DNA from 2 places in the Thiomonas sp. TH-17 genome. Region 1 is predicted to be linked to the other one. Evidence: predicted binding sites of a transcription regulator. Region 1 holds the regulator's gene; the other holds the start of a gene.
What was found. The regulator LexA, encoded in region 1, represses DNA repair genes until DNA is damaged. The targets are predictions, from matches to a motif close to ACTGTATNNNNATACAGT.
Positions count from the first base shown of each region.

Region 2: AC2VLV_RS08060 (Y-family DNA polymerase) is a predicted target of LexA. The motif match lies at 3,208-3,225, and genes of this name have one in related genera.

Region 1 covers NZ_JBYCKI010000022.1:2,892-14,821, forward strand. Annotated here, with positions in the region: gene AC2VLV_RS01590 (chemotaxis protein CheA) at 1-144, opposite strand, end outside; gene AC2VLV_RS01595 (STAS domain-containing protein) at 141-482, opposite strand; gene AC2VLV_RS01600 (response regulator) at 503-871, opposite strand; gene AC2VLV_RS01605 (methyl-accepting chemotaxis protein) at 919-1,917, opposite strand; gene AC2VLV_RS01610 (response regulator) at 1,963-2,340, opposite strand; gene AC2VLV_RS01615 (hypothetical protein) at 2,344-2,484, opposite strand; gene AC2VLV_RS01620 (response regulator) at 2,481-3,116, opposite strand; gene AC2VLV_RS01625 (sensor histidine kinase) at 3,130-4,230, opposite strand; gene miaA (tRNA (adenosine(37)-N6)-dimethylallyltransferase MiaA) at 4,278-5,207, opposite strand; gene mutL (DNA mismatch repair endonuclease MutL) at 5,224-7,068, opposite strand; gene AC2VLV_RS01640 (DedA family protein) at 7,279-7,923, shown strand; gene lexA (transcriptional repressor LexA) at 7,971-8,690, opposite strand; gene AC2VLV_RS01650 (asparaginase) at 8,878-9,837, shown strand; gene AC2VLV_RS01655 (ATP-binding protein) at 9,856-11,202, opposite strand; gene ompR (osmolarity response regulator transcription factor OmpR) at 11,300-11,930, opposite strand, start outside.
Region 2 covers NZ_JBYCKI010000134.1:161-5,894, forward strand. Annotated here, with positions in the region: gene AC2VLV_RS08040 (VOC family protein) at 1-192, shown strand, start outside; gene AC2VLV_RS08045 (AlkA N-terminal domain-containing protein) at 276-1,730, shown strand; gene AC2VLV_RS08050 (methylated-DNA--[protein]-cysteine S-methyltransferase) at 1,745-2,245, shown strand; gene AC2VLV_RS08055 (DMT family transporter) at 2,285-3,157, shown strand; gene AC2VLV_RS08060 (Y-family DNA polymerase) at 3,258-4,505, shown strand; gene AC2VLV_RS08065 (histidine phosphatase family protein) at 4,593-5,270, shown strand; gene AC2VLV_RS08070 (antibiotic biosynthesis monooxygenase family protein) at 5,313-5,621, opposite strand; partial or broken gene AC2VLV_RS08075 (SDR family NAD(P)-dependent oxidoreductase) at 5,646-5,734, opposite strand, start outside.

The DNA of each region.
Region 1 (11,930 bases):
GATGCGCTCGCCATCGTCCTGCACCTCCGGGTTGCCCTGGGGCTGGTCGAGTTCCATCAGGCCTCGTTCCATGCCTTCGAGCAGTTCCTGCGCCTCGACGATGAAGGAGCGCATGGCCTGCTGCATCTGTTGTTCGAAACTCATGCGTGCTCCTTGGGGGGCGTGGTGTGGCCGAACTCGACCACCGGGTCGCCGAAATAGGCCAGCAGACCGCAGAGTTCGAGCGCGTCGATGACGGCGGGGCTGTGCCCGCTGAGCTTGAGGCTGTGCTCCAGATTGCTGGCTTGCTGCTTGGCGGCCAGCAGAATTTGCACGCCGGAGGCGTCGATCTCGTCGACCGCGGCCAACTGCAGTTCGACCAGGGGATGCTGGCCGATCAGTTCGGCCAGCCGGGTGCGCACCTCGGCGGCGGCATAGATGTCGAGCGCGCCTTGCAGCGTCACGCTGCAGGCCGGGCCGGCTTGATGGGGGATGATGTCCACGGCGTCTCCTCTGGCGGGGTTCAGGGTGCGATGAGTTTGGATACGGCGGCCAGCATCTGCGCCGGCTGGAAGGGCTTGACCACCCAGGCGCGCGCGCCGGCGGCCTGGCCTTGCGCCTTCATGTCATCCTGGCTTTCGGTGGTGAGCATGATGATGGGCGTGAACTTGTAGTCGGCCTTCTGCTTGATCTCTTTCACCAGGGTGATGCCGTCCATATTGGGCATGTTCACGTCGCTGATGATGAGGTGGATCTTGCGACCGTCGAGCTTGGTCAGTGCGTCCACGCCATCAACGGCTTCAATGACTTCGTAGCCCGCGCTGGCAAGGGCGATGTTGACCACCTGACGCAGTGAGGCGGAGTCGTCGACGATGAGAATGGTTTTGGCCATGGCAATGTGCTTTTGAATGAGGGGATCGAAAGAAGGGTTTGCTGGATTCAGAAAAAGGTGATGTCGCCGCCGTCTTGTGCGTCCACCGTGGACTGGCCGCCGTGGTTGAGGCGCTGCTCTTGCGTGGTGTAGCCGTTGGCGATGCGCTGCATGAAGGCGGGGGCGTCGAGCGCGACTTCGGGGTTGCTGGCGCGGCGCGACTGATAGCTCTGCAGTTCGACCACCAGCGCGTCGAGGCTGTCGCGGCTGTGGGTGAGAATCTGGCTGACCCGGTCCTGGAACTGCAGCGACACCAGCACATCGCCGATCTCTTCGCGGATGCCGCTGCTTTCACGCTGCAGCAGGTCGGACGAATCAGACAGCCCCGTGGCCACATCGCGCAGGCGGGCGAGCACCTGATCGATGGACGATTCGGATTGGGTGAGGAACTGCTGCTCCTCGGTTTGCGACTGCCCGGCCGAGCGGGTGAGCGTCTGGATGGCGCCGGTGATGATCTTCACCTGCTCGCCCATCTTGCGCCCGGTATCGCGCGATTGGGCCGAGAGCTTGCGCACTTCGTCGGCCACCACCGCGAAGCCGCGGCCGTTTTCGCCAGCCCGCGCGGCTTCAATGGCCGCATTGAGCGCGAGCAGATTGGTCTTGGCGGCGAGCGCGGCCACCTCCGCTGCCATCTTCTCCAGCGCCTCGGTGTAGCGCGACATGCCCAGCACTTCGCTGACCATGGCGGCGCGCTTGTCCAGCGCGGTGCGCAACTGCTCGAGCACGGCGCCGAGTTCGCCTTCGCTGCGGCGGAATACCGCCACCACGCCTTCGCCGCCATCCATGCCGGCGGCGGCGTGTTGCGACGCCTTCACGGCGCTTTCCAGGCGGCTGTGCAGGCTGGAGAAACGCTGACTCAAGGCCAGAATGGCGGTCTCCATCTGCGCGCGTCCGGCGTCGATCTGTTGGCCGAGCACGGGCAAGGCCTGAGTGCAGAGGGCGTCGATCTGCTGCGCGGCATCGCTGTTCTGCAGGGCGGGAGGGGAGGTCGTGGCGTCTTGGGTCATGGCGGAGTCAACGCGGGTGGCGGGGAGCTTGGGTTGCAGGGAGGTTCAATGGGGCTGCGCGGCCAGTTGCCGCACCAGGGTTTCGAGCCGATCGATGTCGGAGCTTTTGTCGAAGAAATAGTCGGCGCCTCCATCGAGGCCGCGGGCGCGGTGCTGCGAGTTGGCGTGCTGGGTGAACATCGCCACGCAGATATCGCCCCGGCTAGCCTTGATGCGCTGCAAGACTTGCAGCCCGCTCTCGCCGGGCATTTCGATGTCGAGCACGATGAAGCGCACGGCGCCTGCGGTGTCTTGCCGCAACAGCTCCATCGCCTGCTGCCCGCAATCGGCCTGCAGCACGGCTTGCACCCCGTCAATGCCGCAGAGCAGGCCGGCCAGGCGCTCGCGCACCATTGCAGAATCGTCGACCACCATCAGTTGCATGACTCAGCTTTCAGAGAATTCAGAATGTGTGGGGGCATTGTTGGCCTGCGGTCGCGTGGCGAACATCGGCCGCGAGCGGTTTGAAGACTGAGACAAGGGCGCGTTGATCTGTCGGAAATTTCTGACCCGGGCGGCGTTGTTCATGCCAATTCATGGTCGAGGACGTAGCGCACCAGATCGGCGTCGCGCTCGAGGCGCATCTTCTGCATCAGGCGGGTCTTGTGCGCGCTGACGGTCTTGACGCTCAGGTGCAGTTCCTGCGCCACTTCGCCCACGGTGCGCCCGGCACCGACACGCCGCAGCACCTGCAGCTCGCGGTCGCTCAGGGTTTGATGTGCGGGGGCATCGGCGGCGGCGCCGTCTTGGAAGTGATGCGCCAACTGCTCGGCGACGGTGGCGGTGAGGTAGCGCTTGCCTTGGGTGGCCGCGCGGATGGCGTCGAGCAATACATCGGGCGCGCTGTCTTTGGTGAGATAGCCGGCCGCGCCGCCGCGCAGTGCGCGCAGGGCGAACAACTGCTCGGCATGCATGCTGAGCATGAGCACGGGCAGGCGGGGGTGCGTGGCCTTGATGCGCTTGAGCAGATCGAGGCCGTCGCCGCCGGGCAGAGACACGTCGAGCAGCACGACCTGCCAGGCGGCTTCGCGCAGGGCGTCTAGCGCTGCGGCGGTGTCGCCGCACCAGTGCGGCTGCAGCCCCTCGGCTTCGAGCATGCGCACGAGCCCGGCGCCCACGAGGGCGTGGTCGTCAACGATGAGCACGCGGGCGGCGTCCATTTGTGGCCTCGCCTCAGGCGGAGATGGGTTTGCCGGAAGCCGGCGCGTCGGCAGATGTGCCGCGTTCGCCGCAGGGCACGCGCAGGCGCAGGGTGGTGCCGTGGTTGGGCACGCTGGCGCAATCGAGCGTGCCGCCGAGCAGATGGGCGCGCTCGCGCATGCCGCGCAAACCAAAGGAGTTTTCGCTGGTCTGCGTGGCCGGAGTGAAGCCCAGCCCGTCATCGACGATGTCGAGCGCGATCAGCCCGGGTGTGCGGGCCAGGGTGAGCCGAACGGATTTGGCCTGCGCGTGGCGGGCGATATTGGTGAAGGCTTCCTGCGCGATGCGGAAGATCTGGATGGCGGTGAGGTCGTCGAGCTCTCCGGCGCTCTCGATCTGGTGCGACACCGGAATGTCATAGCGCTGGCTGAACTCCTCGGCCAGCCAGTGCAGGCCGTCGCTCAGCCCGAGATCGAGCACGGCGGGCCTGAGCTGGGCCGCCACGCGACGGCCGGCGGCGGTGGCGGCGTCCACCAGATGGGTCATGCTGTTGAGCTGGACGTCGTCGGGCCCGAGGCGTCGGCGCAGCAGGCTGATGTCCATTTTCAGCGCGGTGAGCAACTGGCCGAGCTCGTCGTGCATGTCGCGGGCGAGGCGTGCGCGTTCCTGCTCGCGGGCGCGCTCCATGTGCGCGGCCATGTCGCGCAGATCAGACTCGCGGCGGCGGGCATGGCTGATGTTGATCATGATGCCGTTCCACTGCACTTGAGCAGTGCCAAGTTGCTTCACCGCGGCGCGGATGTTGATCCACTTGATCTCGCCCTCGGTGAGGATGCGGCCTTCCCAGTTCCACGGTTCGCCGTGCAGGGCGCTGGCCTGCAGCGAGGCGTGGAAATCGGCCTGGTCGGCGGCATGAATCCGCCCGACGAAGGTCGTGCTCGACCGCAGCAGCGCCTGCGCGCTCAGGCCGCAGACCATTTGCGCCGATTCACTGGCCTGGGTGAATTGCAACTGCCCGGCGCGCTGGCTGAGCTGGAACACCAGACCGAAGCCGGAGAGCGGATGCGCGGCCCAGGGCGTATCGCCTATAGACAGGTCTTGAACTGGCGGAGGAGGGGTTTGGAACGGGGGCACGGAGGGCAGCCAGGAGTGGAATTTACATTCCACTTAACGGCGCGCCCTCAGAAAACTTGAATTCTCAGCGGTTCGAGACAGTCGTAAATCTGCCGTTGGGGCATGGAGCGCAGCCAGGTGAGCTGGCGTTTGGCGAGTTGGCGCGTGGCGGCGATGGCCTGCTCGCGGAACTGCTCGGCGCTGATGTCGCCATCCAGATAATGCCAGGCTTGGCGGTAGCCCACGGCGCGGATCGAGGGCAGCGCGGGGCTGAGGTCGCCGCGCTGGCGTAGCGCGCGCACTTCGTCAAGAAAACCGGAGGCCAGCATCTGCTCGAAGCGTTGGGCGATGCGCGCGTGCAGCACGCTGCGGTCGGAGGGTTCCAGCGAGAGGATGCGCAGGGGCAAGGGGTCGTCATCCGCGCGCCCGGCGGCCAGATGCGCGGAGAGGGGCCGACCGCTGAGTTGCCACACTTCCAGCGCGCGCTGGACGCGCTGGGCGTCGCCCGGCGCAAGGCGGGCGGCAGTGACCGGATCGACTTCGGCCAGCCGGGCGTGCAGCGCGGGCCAGCCGAGGCGGGCGGCCTCGGCGTCGAGTTCGGCGCGCACGGCTGGGTCGGCCTGCGGCAGTTCGGACAGGCCGGACTGCAGTGCCTTGAGGTAGAGCAGGGTTCCGCCGACGATCAAAGGCTGGGCGCCGCGCTGGCGGATTTCCTGGATCAGCCGACGCGCATCCGCAGCGAATTGCGCCGCGCTGTAGCTTTGCGCCGGGTCGAGGATGTCGAGCAGGTGGTGCACGGCCTGGGTGCGCTCCTCAAGACCGGGCTTGGCGGTGCCGATGTCCATGCCGCGATAGACCAGCGCCGAGTCCATGCTGATGAGTTCCACGGTTTCGCCGTGCTGCCGGGCCTGCTGGACGAGTTGCAGGGCCGCGGCGGTCTTGCCGCTGGCGGTCGGACCGACGAGGCAGAGAACGGGCTGGGTAGTTTGCTGCGTCACGGCTTGTGTTGCGGCTTCAGCGACCACGCAGGAACAGGGCGTCGAGGTCGGCCAGGTCGATCTGCCGCCAGGTGGGGCGGCCGTGGTTGCACTGGTCGGCGCGTTCGGTGCGCTCCATATCGCGCAGCAACGCGTTCATTTCTGCGAGCGTGAGCTGGCGGTTGGCGCGCACCGCGCCGTGGCAGGCCATGCTGGAGAGCAGGGCGTTGCGCCGCTCCTGAAGGCGGCTGCTGGTACCTTGCGAAATGAGATCGGCCAGCAAGCCGCGAGCCAGGCGAATGGGGTCGGCGTGCGCCAGCAGCGTGGGCGTGGCGCGCACCACCAGGCTGCTGGGGCCGGCCCGGTCGAGCTCGACGCCGAGCGAGCGCAGGGCATCGGCATGATCTTCCGCCGCGCCCATTTCGGCATCGCTCGCGGCGAACGCGGCCGGGATCAGCAAGGGTTGCACGGCCACCGGCGCATCGGCCTGTTGCGCAGCTTTCAGCCGTTCGTACACGATGCGCTCGTGCGCCGCGTGCATGTCCACGATCACCAGCCCGTGGCGGTTCTGCGCAAGGATGTAGATGCCCAGAAGCTGCGCCAGGGCGAAGCCGAGGGGAAAGTCGTCAGGCTGCGCGGCGGCCAGGTCGGTGGCTTGCGCATAGGGGCGCGGTGCGGCGCTGTCGCGCGCCTGCACGGGCGGAGCGTCCGCAGTCGTCAAGGGGGAATAGGCGCGCGCGAGAGCATCCCAGGGGATCGGGCTAGGGCTCGACCTCGCCATGCCGAAGGGAAGCGCGGCCGTCGCGGGCAGGGCGGAGGATGACGGTCTTTCCCACGCGGCGGGCGGTGTGGCGGGATGCGAAGAAGACGCTTCACCGACCACCCGGGCGAGCACCTGCTCGACGGCATGGCGCACGGCCTGATGCACGGCGGAGCTGTCGCGGAACCGGACTTCCGATTTGGCCGGATGCACATTCACATCGACCAGATCAGACGGCAGATCGAGCAGCAGGGCGTACTGCGGCTGCAAGGCGCCGTGCAGCACATCGGCGTAGGCGGCGCGCACGCCGTGGGCCACGGTGCGGTCGCGTACCCAGCGGTTGTTGACAATGATGTGATGGACATCGGCACGGGCGCGCGCCGCGGTGGGCTTGCAGATCAGCCCGCGTACGGCGAGCGGGCCGATCTGGGCGGAGACGAGCAGGGCGTGCGCGCTGAAGGATTCTCCCAGCACGGCGGCGAGGCGGTCGAGCCCGTGCGGCGAAGGGTCGCGCTCGAATTGCAGCTTGAGCTGCCCGTCATGCCAAAGCCGCAGGGCGATCTGGGGATGGGCGATGGCGGCGCGCTTGAACACGTCGGCGCACCAGGCATATTCGGTCTGTGGCGACTTGAGAAACTTGCGGCGCGCCGGCAGGTTGAAAAACAACTGCCGCAAGGTCACGCGGGTGCCCTGCTGCGCCGCTGTGGGTTGCACCGCGGCGACCTGGCCTGCGCTGGCGTGAATGCGCGCGCCATCGGCTCCGGCGCGGCGGCTGATGATCTCGATTTCGGCCACGGCGGCCATGGCCGCGAGCGCTTCGCCGCGAAAACCCAGATGCGCGGCGTGGTGCAATTCGTCGAGATCGGTGATCTTGCTGGTGGCGTGGCGAAGTAGCGCCAGCGGCAGCTCTTCTGCCGGAATGCCGCAACCATCGTCTTCGACCTGCACGCTGCCCAGCCCGCCCTGTTCGAGGCGCACGGTGAGGGCGCTGGCGCCCGAATCGATGGCGTTGTCGAGCAGTTCGCGCAAGGCCGAAGCCGGGCGCTCGATGACTTCGCCGGCGGCAATCTGGCTGATGAGCACGTCCGGCAGCGGACGAATCGGGCGTTGGGGTTGCAGCAAGGCAGGGATACTGTAAGGACGCGAGGCCGCAGCATGGCGGCGGCCGTCCCCTCGTTGAGGGGCCTGGAGGCAGGAGAAACGACAAGTCAGGTCAGTATACTTTTCGGGCTGTCCGCAACCCGGGGTGCTCAGTCCCGGCTCAGTCTTCTGGCGCAGCATCTGCGTCTTCGGCCTTTCAAAGGCTCTCTTCCGGCTTTCAGCCCAAACCGCATGGATCCCCACGCTCTCATCGACCTCATTCTGCACTTCGACGTGCATCTGGCGCAGTTCATCGCGGCGTATGGCCCCTGGGTGTACGGGCTGCTCTTCGGCATCGTGTTCGTCGAAACCGGGCTGGTCATCATGCCGTTTCTGCCTGGCGATTCCATGCTGTTCGTGGTGGGCGCGTTTGCGGCCACCGGGGCGCTCAGCCTGCCGGGCGTGATGGCCGTGCTCTGGCTCGGCGCCGTGCTGGGCGATAGCCTCAATTACCAGATCGGCAAGGCCATCGGCCATAAGGTTTTTTCGTGGCCGGACTCACGCTGGTTCAACCGTCGCGCCTTCGACAAGGCGCATGCCTTTTACGAGAAATATGGCGGCATCACCATCGTGGCCGCGCGGTTCATGCCCTTCATTCGTACCTTCGCCCCGTTTGTGGCGGGCGTGGCCGAGATGTCGTATGGCAAGTTTCTGGCCTACAACATGCTGGGCGCCACGCTCTGGGTGGGGCTGCTGGTCATGGCGGGTTATCTGTTCGGCAATATTCCGTGGATCAAGCACAACTTGGGTGTCATGACCATCGCCATCATCGTGCTGTCGTTGCTTCCCGCGGTGTGGGGCTGGTGGAAATCACGTCGGCAGGTGTCGGCGGTCTGACGGACACGACTACTTGCCGGACTTTCCGGTAGCGCGTGCTGAGAGCTTCATTGCAGCTTGCCGCGCAGCAGTCCGACAGCGAGCCCCTCGATGGCGAAGGACTGACTGGCATCGACGCGGATGGGTGCGAACTCGGGGTTGGCCGGTAGAAGCTCGATGTGATCGGCCTGCAGGCGCAGGCGCTTGACCGTGACCTCATCGCCGATGCGGGCCACCACGATCTGCCCGCTCTGCGCGGTCTGGCTGCTTTTGACGGCCAGCATGTCGCCGTCGAGAATGCCGGCATCGCGCATGCTCATGCCGCGAACCTTGAGCAGATAGTCGGGGCGCACGGAGAAGGCGCCTGGGTCGACGTTGAGCGTCTGCTCGATATGCTCTTGCGCGAGGATGGGATGCCCGGCAGCGACGCGGCCGACCAGCGGCAGGCAGAGCTGTTCGGCGCCGGGCAGCGCGAGTTGCAGCCCATGAGATAGGTCCGCACGCAACCCATTTGCACGCAAGCCCATGGCGCCCGACGTTTTGCCGGACGTTGTCCCCGAGGACGAGGCGCGCTGCGATTCGGTGATGCGAATGCCGCGCGACGCCCCGGGCGTCAGTTCAATGACACCCTTGCGCGCGAGCGCCTGCAAGTGATCTTCTGCCGCATTGGCCGAGCGGAATCCCAGCCGCGCCGCAATTTCGGCCCGGGTGGGCGGGTAGCCCAGTTCGCGCACGGAGGCGGTGATGAGATCGAGAATTTCCTGCTGACGAGGGGTGAGTTTCGAGATGAGACGGCGCATGCGTGGGCTCCGGCAGTTGCACAATAAGTCAGTTTGATGGGCGAGACCGATGGACGAACTCGCCATGCGAGCCATGTCATCGTTTGCGCCATGAAGATACCCTGATCAGATTTCCAGCTTGATGATTTTCACAGCACTGTAAATCAAAACAGTCTTTCTGCAAAGAGATTCACACATGACCGATTCTTTTTCTCGCGCTGCCTTGCCGCAGGTTGTGGTGTTGGGAACGGGGGGCACGATCGCGGGCGCCGCGACGGGCGACCCCAGTCTGCCGGGTTACACCGCCGGGGTTTTGGGGGTCGACGCGCTGCTGCAAAGCGTGCCGGCGCTCGGCCGCCTGGCTCAAATCCACACCGAGCAGGTGGCCAATCTCGACAGCAAGGACATGACCTTCGCGGTCTGGACGCAGTTGGCCGAACGCGTGACCTACTGGCTGGCGCAGCCGCAAATTCAGGCCTGCGTCATCACCCACGGCACCGACACGCTGGAAGAAACCGCCTACTTTCTGCGCCTGGTGCTGGACACCGACAAGCCGGTGATCCTGACCGCTGCCATGCGTCCAGCCACCGCGCTGAACGCCGACGGCCCGCAGAATCTGCTCGACGCCGTGCGGGTGGCCGTGCATCCCGCGGCGCGGGGGCTGGGCGTGGTCTGTGTGCTGCACGGCGTGGTCCACGCCGCCCGCGATGTGACCAAGGCGAATACGCACGCGGTGGAAGCGTTTTCATCCGGAGAGCGCGGCCCGCTGGGTGAGGTTGACGGTGAGACCTTGCGGCTTTGGCGACAACCCGTGCCCGAGGCCGGAGCGCCATTTCCCCTACCTGCTGCGGGCGAGTGGCCGCGGGTGGAGTTGCTCACCAATGCGGCGGGTAGCGATAGTGCGCTGGTGTGCTGCCTGATTTCGAGCACTGCGCTTCAGCCCCGATTGGGCGGGATGGTCGTTGCCGGCACCGGGGGCGGCACGGTGCACCGCGAACTCGAAGCCGCGCTGCGCTGGGCCGAACAACAGGGCGTGCGGGTTCGAGTGGCGTCGCGCGTCGGCCCGGTACGCGGCGGCGCCGATGACGGCCTCAATGCGGTGAAGCTGCGGGTGCGGCTGCTGTTGGAACTAGCCGCCCAAAGCCCCGCTTCATGAACAATCTGCCTTGAAGTCTCAGGCGGAATGGGCGCTGGCTTGGGGCAACCAGATCTGCACCTGCAAACCGCTGGGCTCGGCATTGCTCAGCTCAAGCCGCCCGCCCATGGCGGTGATGGTTTTTTCCACGATGGAAAGGCCCAGGCCCGTGCCCTTGGCTGAGGTTCTTGCCGCGTCACCGCGGAAGAACGGGCGGGTGAGCTGCGCGAGGTGATCGGCCGGGACGCCCGGGCCGTGGTCGCGCACGGTGAGTTGCACATTGTCGATGCCCGACTGCAGGCTGATGTCGAGATCGGTGTGCACTTCACCCGGCGTCAAGGCATAACGCTTGGCGTTTTCCACCAGGTTGACCACGACGCGTTGCAGCTCCAGGGTGTTGGCGCGCACCGGCGGCACTGGCGGTGTCTGCAGGTGCAGCACCACGGTCTCGTCTTTCTGATAGCGATCGCGCACAAAGTCGACCAAGGCATTGAGATCCACCGTCTCGATCTTCGGCGTGGTGCTGCGCGCATATTCAAGAAATTTGCTGATGATGCGGTCGGCCTGCTCGATGTCTTCGACGATGTTTTCGCGCGCCTGCTCGTCGGGTACGCTCAGCTCAGCCTCCAGCCGCAGCCGGGCCAGTGGCGTGCGGATGTCGTGCGAAATGCCGGCGAGCATCAGCGCGCGCTCTTCTTCGACTTCCTGAAGACTGCGCGCCATGCGGTTGAAACCCCGGTTGACTTCGCGAATTTCGCGCATGCCTGACAGCTCGTCGAGCATCTGCGAGTAATTGCCGGCGCCCACTCGGGCCGTGGCCAGGCGCAGATCGCGCAGCGGCTTGTTGACAAAGCTGGCAATGACCGCCGCGCCAATGAGCGCCAACAGGGTGGCGATAACGCCCCAGCTTGCCCAGGTTTCACTCAGCGAGGGATCGATTCGGGAGCGGTCGAGCAGCAGCCAGTAGGGGTCGCCTTCGATCTCGAAGCCGATCCACAAGCCGGGGCGATCATTCACGACGTCGGCAAAATCGAGCTGTTCGTTCAGCCGCGTGTCCACCGCGACTTCAAGCCGCCGGGTGAATTCGGAATGATTCATGGGCGCCCACTGATCGCCCGGACTGCGCGGGTAGATGTAGATGCCTTCTTTTTTCGCCAGATCGTCGAGCAGCGAAACCCGGTATTGCGGGTCGGAGTGAATCAGCGCCAGGCGCGTGAGATCGATCAGGCTGGTGATTTGCCGCGAGGTCTGCTCGACCTGGGGGCCGAGTTCGAGCAGCCGAAAGCTCTGGAACCACGTCGCCAGGCTGGCGCTGACCAGCAAGACGATGAGCAGAAAGGTGCGCCAGTACAGGCGGCCGAACAGCGCGCTGATCCAGCGCGTCATACGGGAAAATGGACTGAAAGAGGAAGCCACAGAGGCGCCGACTGAGCCCGCAGCCCGCCCCGGTGTCTGGGCGGGCGGGGCAGGGCCTTTGTCCGGATCAGCCTTCGGCGTTGTCGGGGACGAAGACATAGCCCACGCCCCATACGGTCTGGATGTAGCGCGGATGCGCTGCGTCGGTTTCGATGATCTTGCGCAGGCGTGAAATGGCGACGTCAAGGCTGCGGTCGAAGGCTTCGTAGTCGCGGCCGCGGGCCAACTCGGCCAGCCGGTCGCGCGATAGCGGCTGGCGGGGATGGCGCACCAGCGCCTTGAGCATGGCGAATTCGCCCGTGGTCAGGCTGATGACTTCGCCGTTTTTGCTGAGTTCGCGCCGGGCCAGATCGAGGCTGAAGGGGCCGAACACCACGGTTTCGTCTTCGCGCGAGGGCGCGCCGGGCAGTTCCGGCGAAGGCTGGCGGCGCAGCACTGCGCTGATGCGGGCGAGGAGTTCGCGGGGGTTGAAGGGCTTGGGCAGGTAATCGTCAGCGCCGACTTCCAGGCCGATGATGCGATCCACGTCTTCGCCCTTGGCCGTCAGCATGATGATCGGGGTCTGGTCTTTGGAGGCGCGCAGACGCTTGCAGATGGACAGGCCGTCTTCGCCGGGGAGCATCAGGTCGAGCACGATCAGGTCGAAGCGCTCTTTCACCATGATGCGCGACATCGCCTTGGAGTCTTCGGCTACGAAC
Region 2 (5,734 bases), on a different contig from region 1:
CCGATTCACGTGGCTTTTCGGGTGGATACCCGCGAAAGGGTCGATGCGTTCTATCGTGCCGCGATGGCCGCAGGCGGGCGGGGCAATGGCCGCCCGGGCGTGCGGGCGCACTACCACCCGAACTATTACGCCGCTTTCGTCCTCGACCCGGACGGACACAATATTGAAGCCGTGTGCCACGAGGCGGTGTAGGGCCTTTTCACGCCTTTTTCGATAGACAAACTGATGTCCGTTTTCGGCCAGACGGCGGCGCGCCGGGCGACTAGAGTGAGGGCATGCAACTCGATCCCGACACCTGTTACAGCGCGCTGCTCACCCGCGACCGCCGCTTCGATGGCTGGTTTTACGTCGGCGTGTCGTCCACCGGGGTGTATTGTCGGCCGGTGTGTGCGGTACGCACGCCGCTCAAACGCAACTGCAGCTTCTATCCCAGCGCGGCGGCGGCGGAGCAGGCGGGTTATCGGCCCTGTCTGCGTTGCCGTCCCGAGCTGGCGCCGGGGCACGGTGTGCTCGATCTCTCCGGCCAGCTCGCCCGCGCCGCGGCCGCGCTGATCGACCAGGGGCTGACCGATCGCGACGGATTGAGCACCGTCGCGAGCCGCGTGGGCATCACGCCGCGGCATTTGCGGCGCATTTTCGAGGCGGAATTCGGCGTCTCGCCCGTGGCGTATGCGCAGACGCAGCGGCTGCTGCTGGCCAAGGGCCTGCTCACCGACACGGCGCTGCCGATGGCGGCGGTGGCCGGCGCGGCAGGCTTTGGCAGCGTGCGGCGGTTCAATCATTTGTTCCGCACACGCTATGGCCTGACGCCGCTGAGCCTGCGGCGGACGGGCGGCGCCTGCGGGCAGGAAGACTTGCTTACCGTGTCGCTCGCCTACCGGCCCCCCTACGCCTGGAGCCAGATGGTCGACTTTCTGGCGCGTCGCGCGGTGGATGGTGTGGAGCGCGTCACCGCCGATCGCTACAGCCGCGCCCTTGCCTTCGCCGACGAGCCGGGCGCGGCGCCGGTCACGGGCTGGATCGCGGTGACCCACGAGCCTGAGCGCCACAGCTTGCGCCTCACCCTGCCGCCACGTCTGTCGCCGCACATCGGCCGCATTCTGGCCGGCGTGCGGCGACTGTTCGACCTCAGCGCGCGCCCCGATCTGATCGACGCCCATCTGCCCGAGTTTGCCGCAGAAGTGCCTGGCCTGCGCGTGCCCGGCGCGCTCAATGGCTTCGAGATCGCCATGCGCGCCGTGGTCGGCCAGCAGATCGGCCTGTCGCAGGCGCGCCTCATTCTTGGCTGCTTGGCGCAGCGTCACGGCACCTCCGTGCCCGATGCGCCCGACGGTCTGTGCCGCACCTTGCCCGACGCGCCCACGCTCGCCGCCTGCACCCCCGAGGCGCTGCGCGCCTGCGGCCTGACCGGCGCCCGCGCCCTCAGCCTGCACGCGCTGGCGCTGGCCGTGGCCGAGGGACGCGTGGCGCTGCAGCCGCTCGCCCCGGTCGAGCCCACGCTTGCGGCGCTGCAGGCCCTGCCCGGCATCGGCGACTGGACGGCGCAGGTGATTGCGCTGCGCGGTCTGGGCTGGCCGAATGCCTTTCCCGCCGGCGATCTGGTGTTGCGCAAACAACTCGGCCTGACCCGTCCGGCCGACGTGCTGGCCCATGCCGAGCGCTGGGCGCCGTGGCGGGGCTATGCCGCGGTGCATCTGTGGCGCCGCGCGACTGAAGGAGAAACATCGTGAAAGCCGTCTTGGTCATGGACAGCCCGCTGGGCGCGTTGCAACTCACCGCCGAGGCAGACGGGCTCACTGCCCTGAGTTTTCTCGACGACGCAACGCCTCCAACCGCCGACGACACACCTCTGCTGCAGCGTGCCCGCGCGCAACTTCAGGCCTATTTCAGCGGCGATGTAATCCCCTTCGATCTGCCCTTGCGGCCCCAGGGCACGCCGTTCCAGCAAGCGGTCTGGCGGGCGCTGCAGACCGTGCCCTACGGACAGACGGTCAGCTATGCGCTGCTCGCGCAGCGGCTGGGCCTGCCCGCCGGCCATGCGCGCGCCGTGGGTGCGGCAGTGGGGCGCAACCCGCTGCTCATCGTCGTGCCCTGCCACCGCATCATCGGCCATGACGGCAGCTTGACCGGCTACGCTGCCGGCCTGCCGCGCAAGCAGGCGCTGCTCGATCTCGAACACGCTGCCCCGATTTCAACGCGAACTCCCACGCAAACCCCTACGCCCCGTCGCCCGCGCGCGGCCTGAGCGCTACGGCCAGCGCTGCGCATCAGCCGGATCACGCCCATGCCTTTCATCGAACTGTTTCTGCTCGCCGCCATCTGGGGCGCTTCTTTTTTGTTTCTGCGCATCGCCGTGCCCGAGTTCGGGCCGGTGCCGCTCATCGCGCTGCGCGTGGGCATTGCCTCGCTGGTGCTGCTGCCGGTGCTTCGCACGGCCGCGGCGCGCGCCCAGTTCCGCCGCAAACTCGGGCCGCTGCTGGTCGTCGGGGTGACCAACTCCGCGTTGCCGTTCACCTTGTTCGCGGTCGGCGCGCTGCACTTGGGCGCGGGCTTCGAGGCCATTCTGAATGCCACCACCCCGCTGTGGGCGGCGGTGCTGGGGGCGACGCTGTTCGGCGCGCCGATTGGCCGGGCGCAGGTCGTGGGACTGGGCGTCGGCCTGCTGGGCGTGGTCGTGCTGGTGGGCGATCAGCCCGGCCTCTCGCAGGGCGCTGCGCCGTGGGCGGTTGCTGCGGTACTGCTGGCGCCTGTGTCCTATGGCTTTGCCGTGCATTACGTCCGCCGCCATCTGGCCGGGGCCGATCCGGCCCTCACCGCTTTCGGCAGCCAGTTCACGGCCACGGTGCTGCTCGCGCTGCCCGCAGCGTTCACCTGGCCTGCGCACGCGGTGCAGGGCGACATCTGGGCCGCCGTGGCGGCGCTGGGCGTGCTGTGCACCGGCCTGGCCTATGTGCTGTACTTCCGCCTCGTGGCGCAGGTGGGCGCGGCCTACGCTGCCTCGGTCACCTTCCTCATTCCGGCTTTCGGCATGCTCTGGGGCGCGCTGTTCCTGCAAGAAGCCGTCACCAGCGCCATGCTGGCGGGCTGCGCGATCATCCTGTTGGGCACCGCGCTGGCGAGCGGACAGTGGAAGCGGCTGGTGGGTTTGCGGGTGTAGAAGAAGTCCGCGGTTCGGCCCACATTGCATTGTGGTCGCCGCTGTGAAATACTGAACATAAAAACAGTATTCGAGCGTGCCCCAATCGGCACGAAGTGCCATGACGCTGCGTTGCCTGCTGGTCGATTTCAACTCCTATTTCGCCTCGGTGGAGCAGCAGCTTTGCCCCGAGTTGCGCGGGCGGCCGGTGGGCGTGGTGCCGATGATGGCCGACACCACCTGCTGCATCGCCGCCAGCTACGAGGCCAAGGCTTTCGGTGTGAAGACCGGCACGCAGGTGGCCGAGGCGCGTCGGCTCTGTCCGGGCATCGTGTTCGTGGTGGCGCGGCATGCCGAGTATGTGCAGATTCACCACCGCGCCGTGGCCGTGGTGGACACCATCGCGCCGGTGGAGCGGGTGCTCTCCATCGATGAGATGACCTGCAGCCTGCCCATGGGCTGGACCAGCCGCGAGCGCGCCACGCAACTGGCGCTGCGCCTCAAGGCCGCGCTGCGCGAGGCGTTGGGCGAGTGCCTGCGGGTCTCGGTGGGCGTCGCGCCCAATGTGTTTCTCGCCAAGCAGGCGTCCAATCTGCAAAAGCCCGATGGTCTGGTGGTGCTCGACTCCACCGACCTGCCCGGCCCGCTGCTGCGCATGCAGCTCACCGATCTCACCGGCATCAATGTGCGCATGCTGGCGCGGCTGCAGGCGCAGGGCATCCACAGCGTGGAGCAGCTCTGGCGGGCGCGCCGCGAGCAACTGCGCGTGGTGTGGGGCGGCATCGCGGGCGAGGCTTTCTTCGACCGGTTGCACGGGTTGGTGTCGGGCGTGCAGGCGGCCAATCCGCGGCGTTCGCTCGGCCATTCGCATGTGCTGCCGCCCGAGATGCGCAGCGCCGAGGGCGCGCTGGCCGTGCTCGACCGCCTCACGCAGAAGGCCGCGATGCGCCTGCGCCGCGAGCACCTGCTGGCCGGCGCCATGACGGTGATGCTCAAGCTCACCCGTCGGCACGGCGAGCGTCTGCGTCCCGAGCGCGGCGCCCGCTTCGCGCCGACGGCCGACACCCGCGCCCTGCTGCACACCCTGCGCGAGTTGTGGCCCGGCATGGTTCCTGCGGGCTGGGCGCCGATGAAAGTGGCCATGCTGCTGCACGATCTGCGCCAGCCCGGGCAGACCAGCGCCAGCCTGTTTGAGGGCGACGTGCCCGGCTCCGATGCGGAGCAGGCCGCGCTGTGGGGCGCAGTCGATGCCCTCAACGTGCGCTACGGCCGCCACACCATCTATTGCGGCAGCGGCCACCAGGGACGGGAGGAAGCCCCCATGCGCATTGCGTTCAACCACATCCCTGATCTGGAAACGGAGGGCTGATGAGGGGGATGAATACACGAGACTCCAAGGCTGCGGTGAAAATGGTGCCGCACAACCCTCCATCCACCATCTCTCTGGGAGACCCCGATGCCCACACGCATCCTGCTCGTCCGTCATGGCGAAACCCGCCTGACGCTGGAAGACCGCTTTGCCGGATCGAACGATGAGCCCCTGTCCGACGAAGGGCGCGAGCAGGCCGCCAGCCTGGGCCTGCGGCTAGCGAGCGTGCCCATCGCCGCGGCCTACGCCAGCCCGATGGCCCGCACGATGGAAACCGCGCAGCGCGTGGCCGCCGCGCATGGTCTGCCGGTTCAGACCGCCGCCGCGCTGCGCGAGATCGACTACGGCAACTGGGAAGGCCTGACCCGCGACGAAGTCATCGACCGCTTTGCGCAGGCCTACGAGTTGTGGGAGGAAGACCCGCTGCTGGTGGCGCCCGAAGGCGGCGAGTCGGGCTTGAGCGTCATCCACCGGGCGCTGCCCTTTCTGCGCGAGATCATCGAGCGGCACCGGCATCAGACCGTGCTGGTCGTCTCGCACAAAGGCACCAATCGCCTGCTCGTCAGCAGCCTTCTGGGCCTGGACGCGCGCGGCTACCGCGAGCGCCTCGATCAAAGCCCCGCTGCGCTGACCATTCTCGATTTCATGAACGAGGTCCGCCCGCGTCTCAAGCTGTTCAACGACATCTCGCATTACCAGTCGTATCCCGACCGCGAGATTTCCGAACGCATCTCGAAATGGTGGCGCCCGACGGTGGAGGGTTGACGGTGCTGCGGCCAGGGCCGCGTACAGGCGCTCCTTCGGCGTTCAATTTTTTTGCGTTTCCGGCAAGGTCGTGAAGTGCTCGACCACCGGGGGCTGCGCGAAGTAGGGGCCGACGATGGCCCGCCACTGCGAGAACGCCTCGGACTGGCGAAAGCCCACGGTGTGGTCTTCCAGGGTGGCCCAGCGAATCATCAGCAGGTAGCGTTCGGGCGTTTCAATCCCTTTGCGGATCTCGTAGCCTTCGAACCCCTTGGCGTGCGAGATGACGGTGTTCACGCCATGGACGATGGCGGCTTCGAATTCGGCCTGACTGCCGGGCCGGATCTGAATATCGGCGAGTTCATGAATCATGTTGGGGAGTCTCCAGAGTTGGGTTCAACGTTCCTGATCGGTGGGGCGCATCAAAATTTCGTTGATGTTCACATGCGCCGGCTGGCCGGCACAGAACACGATGGCGCGGGCGA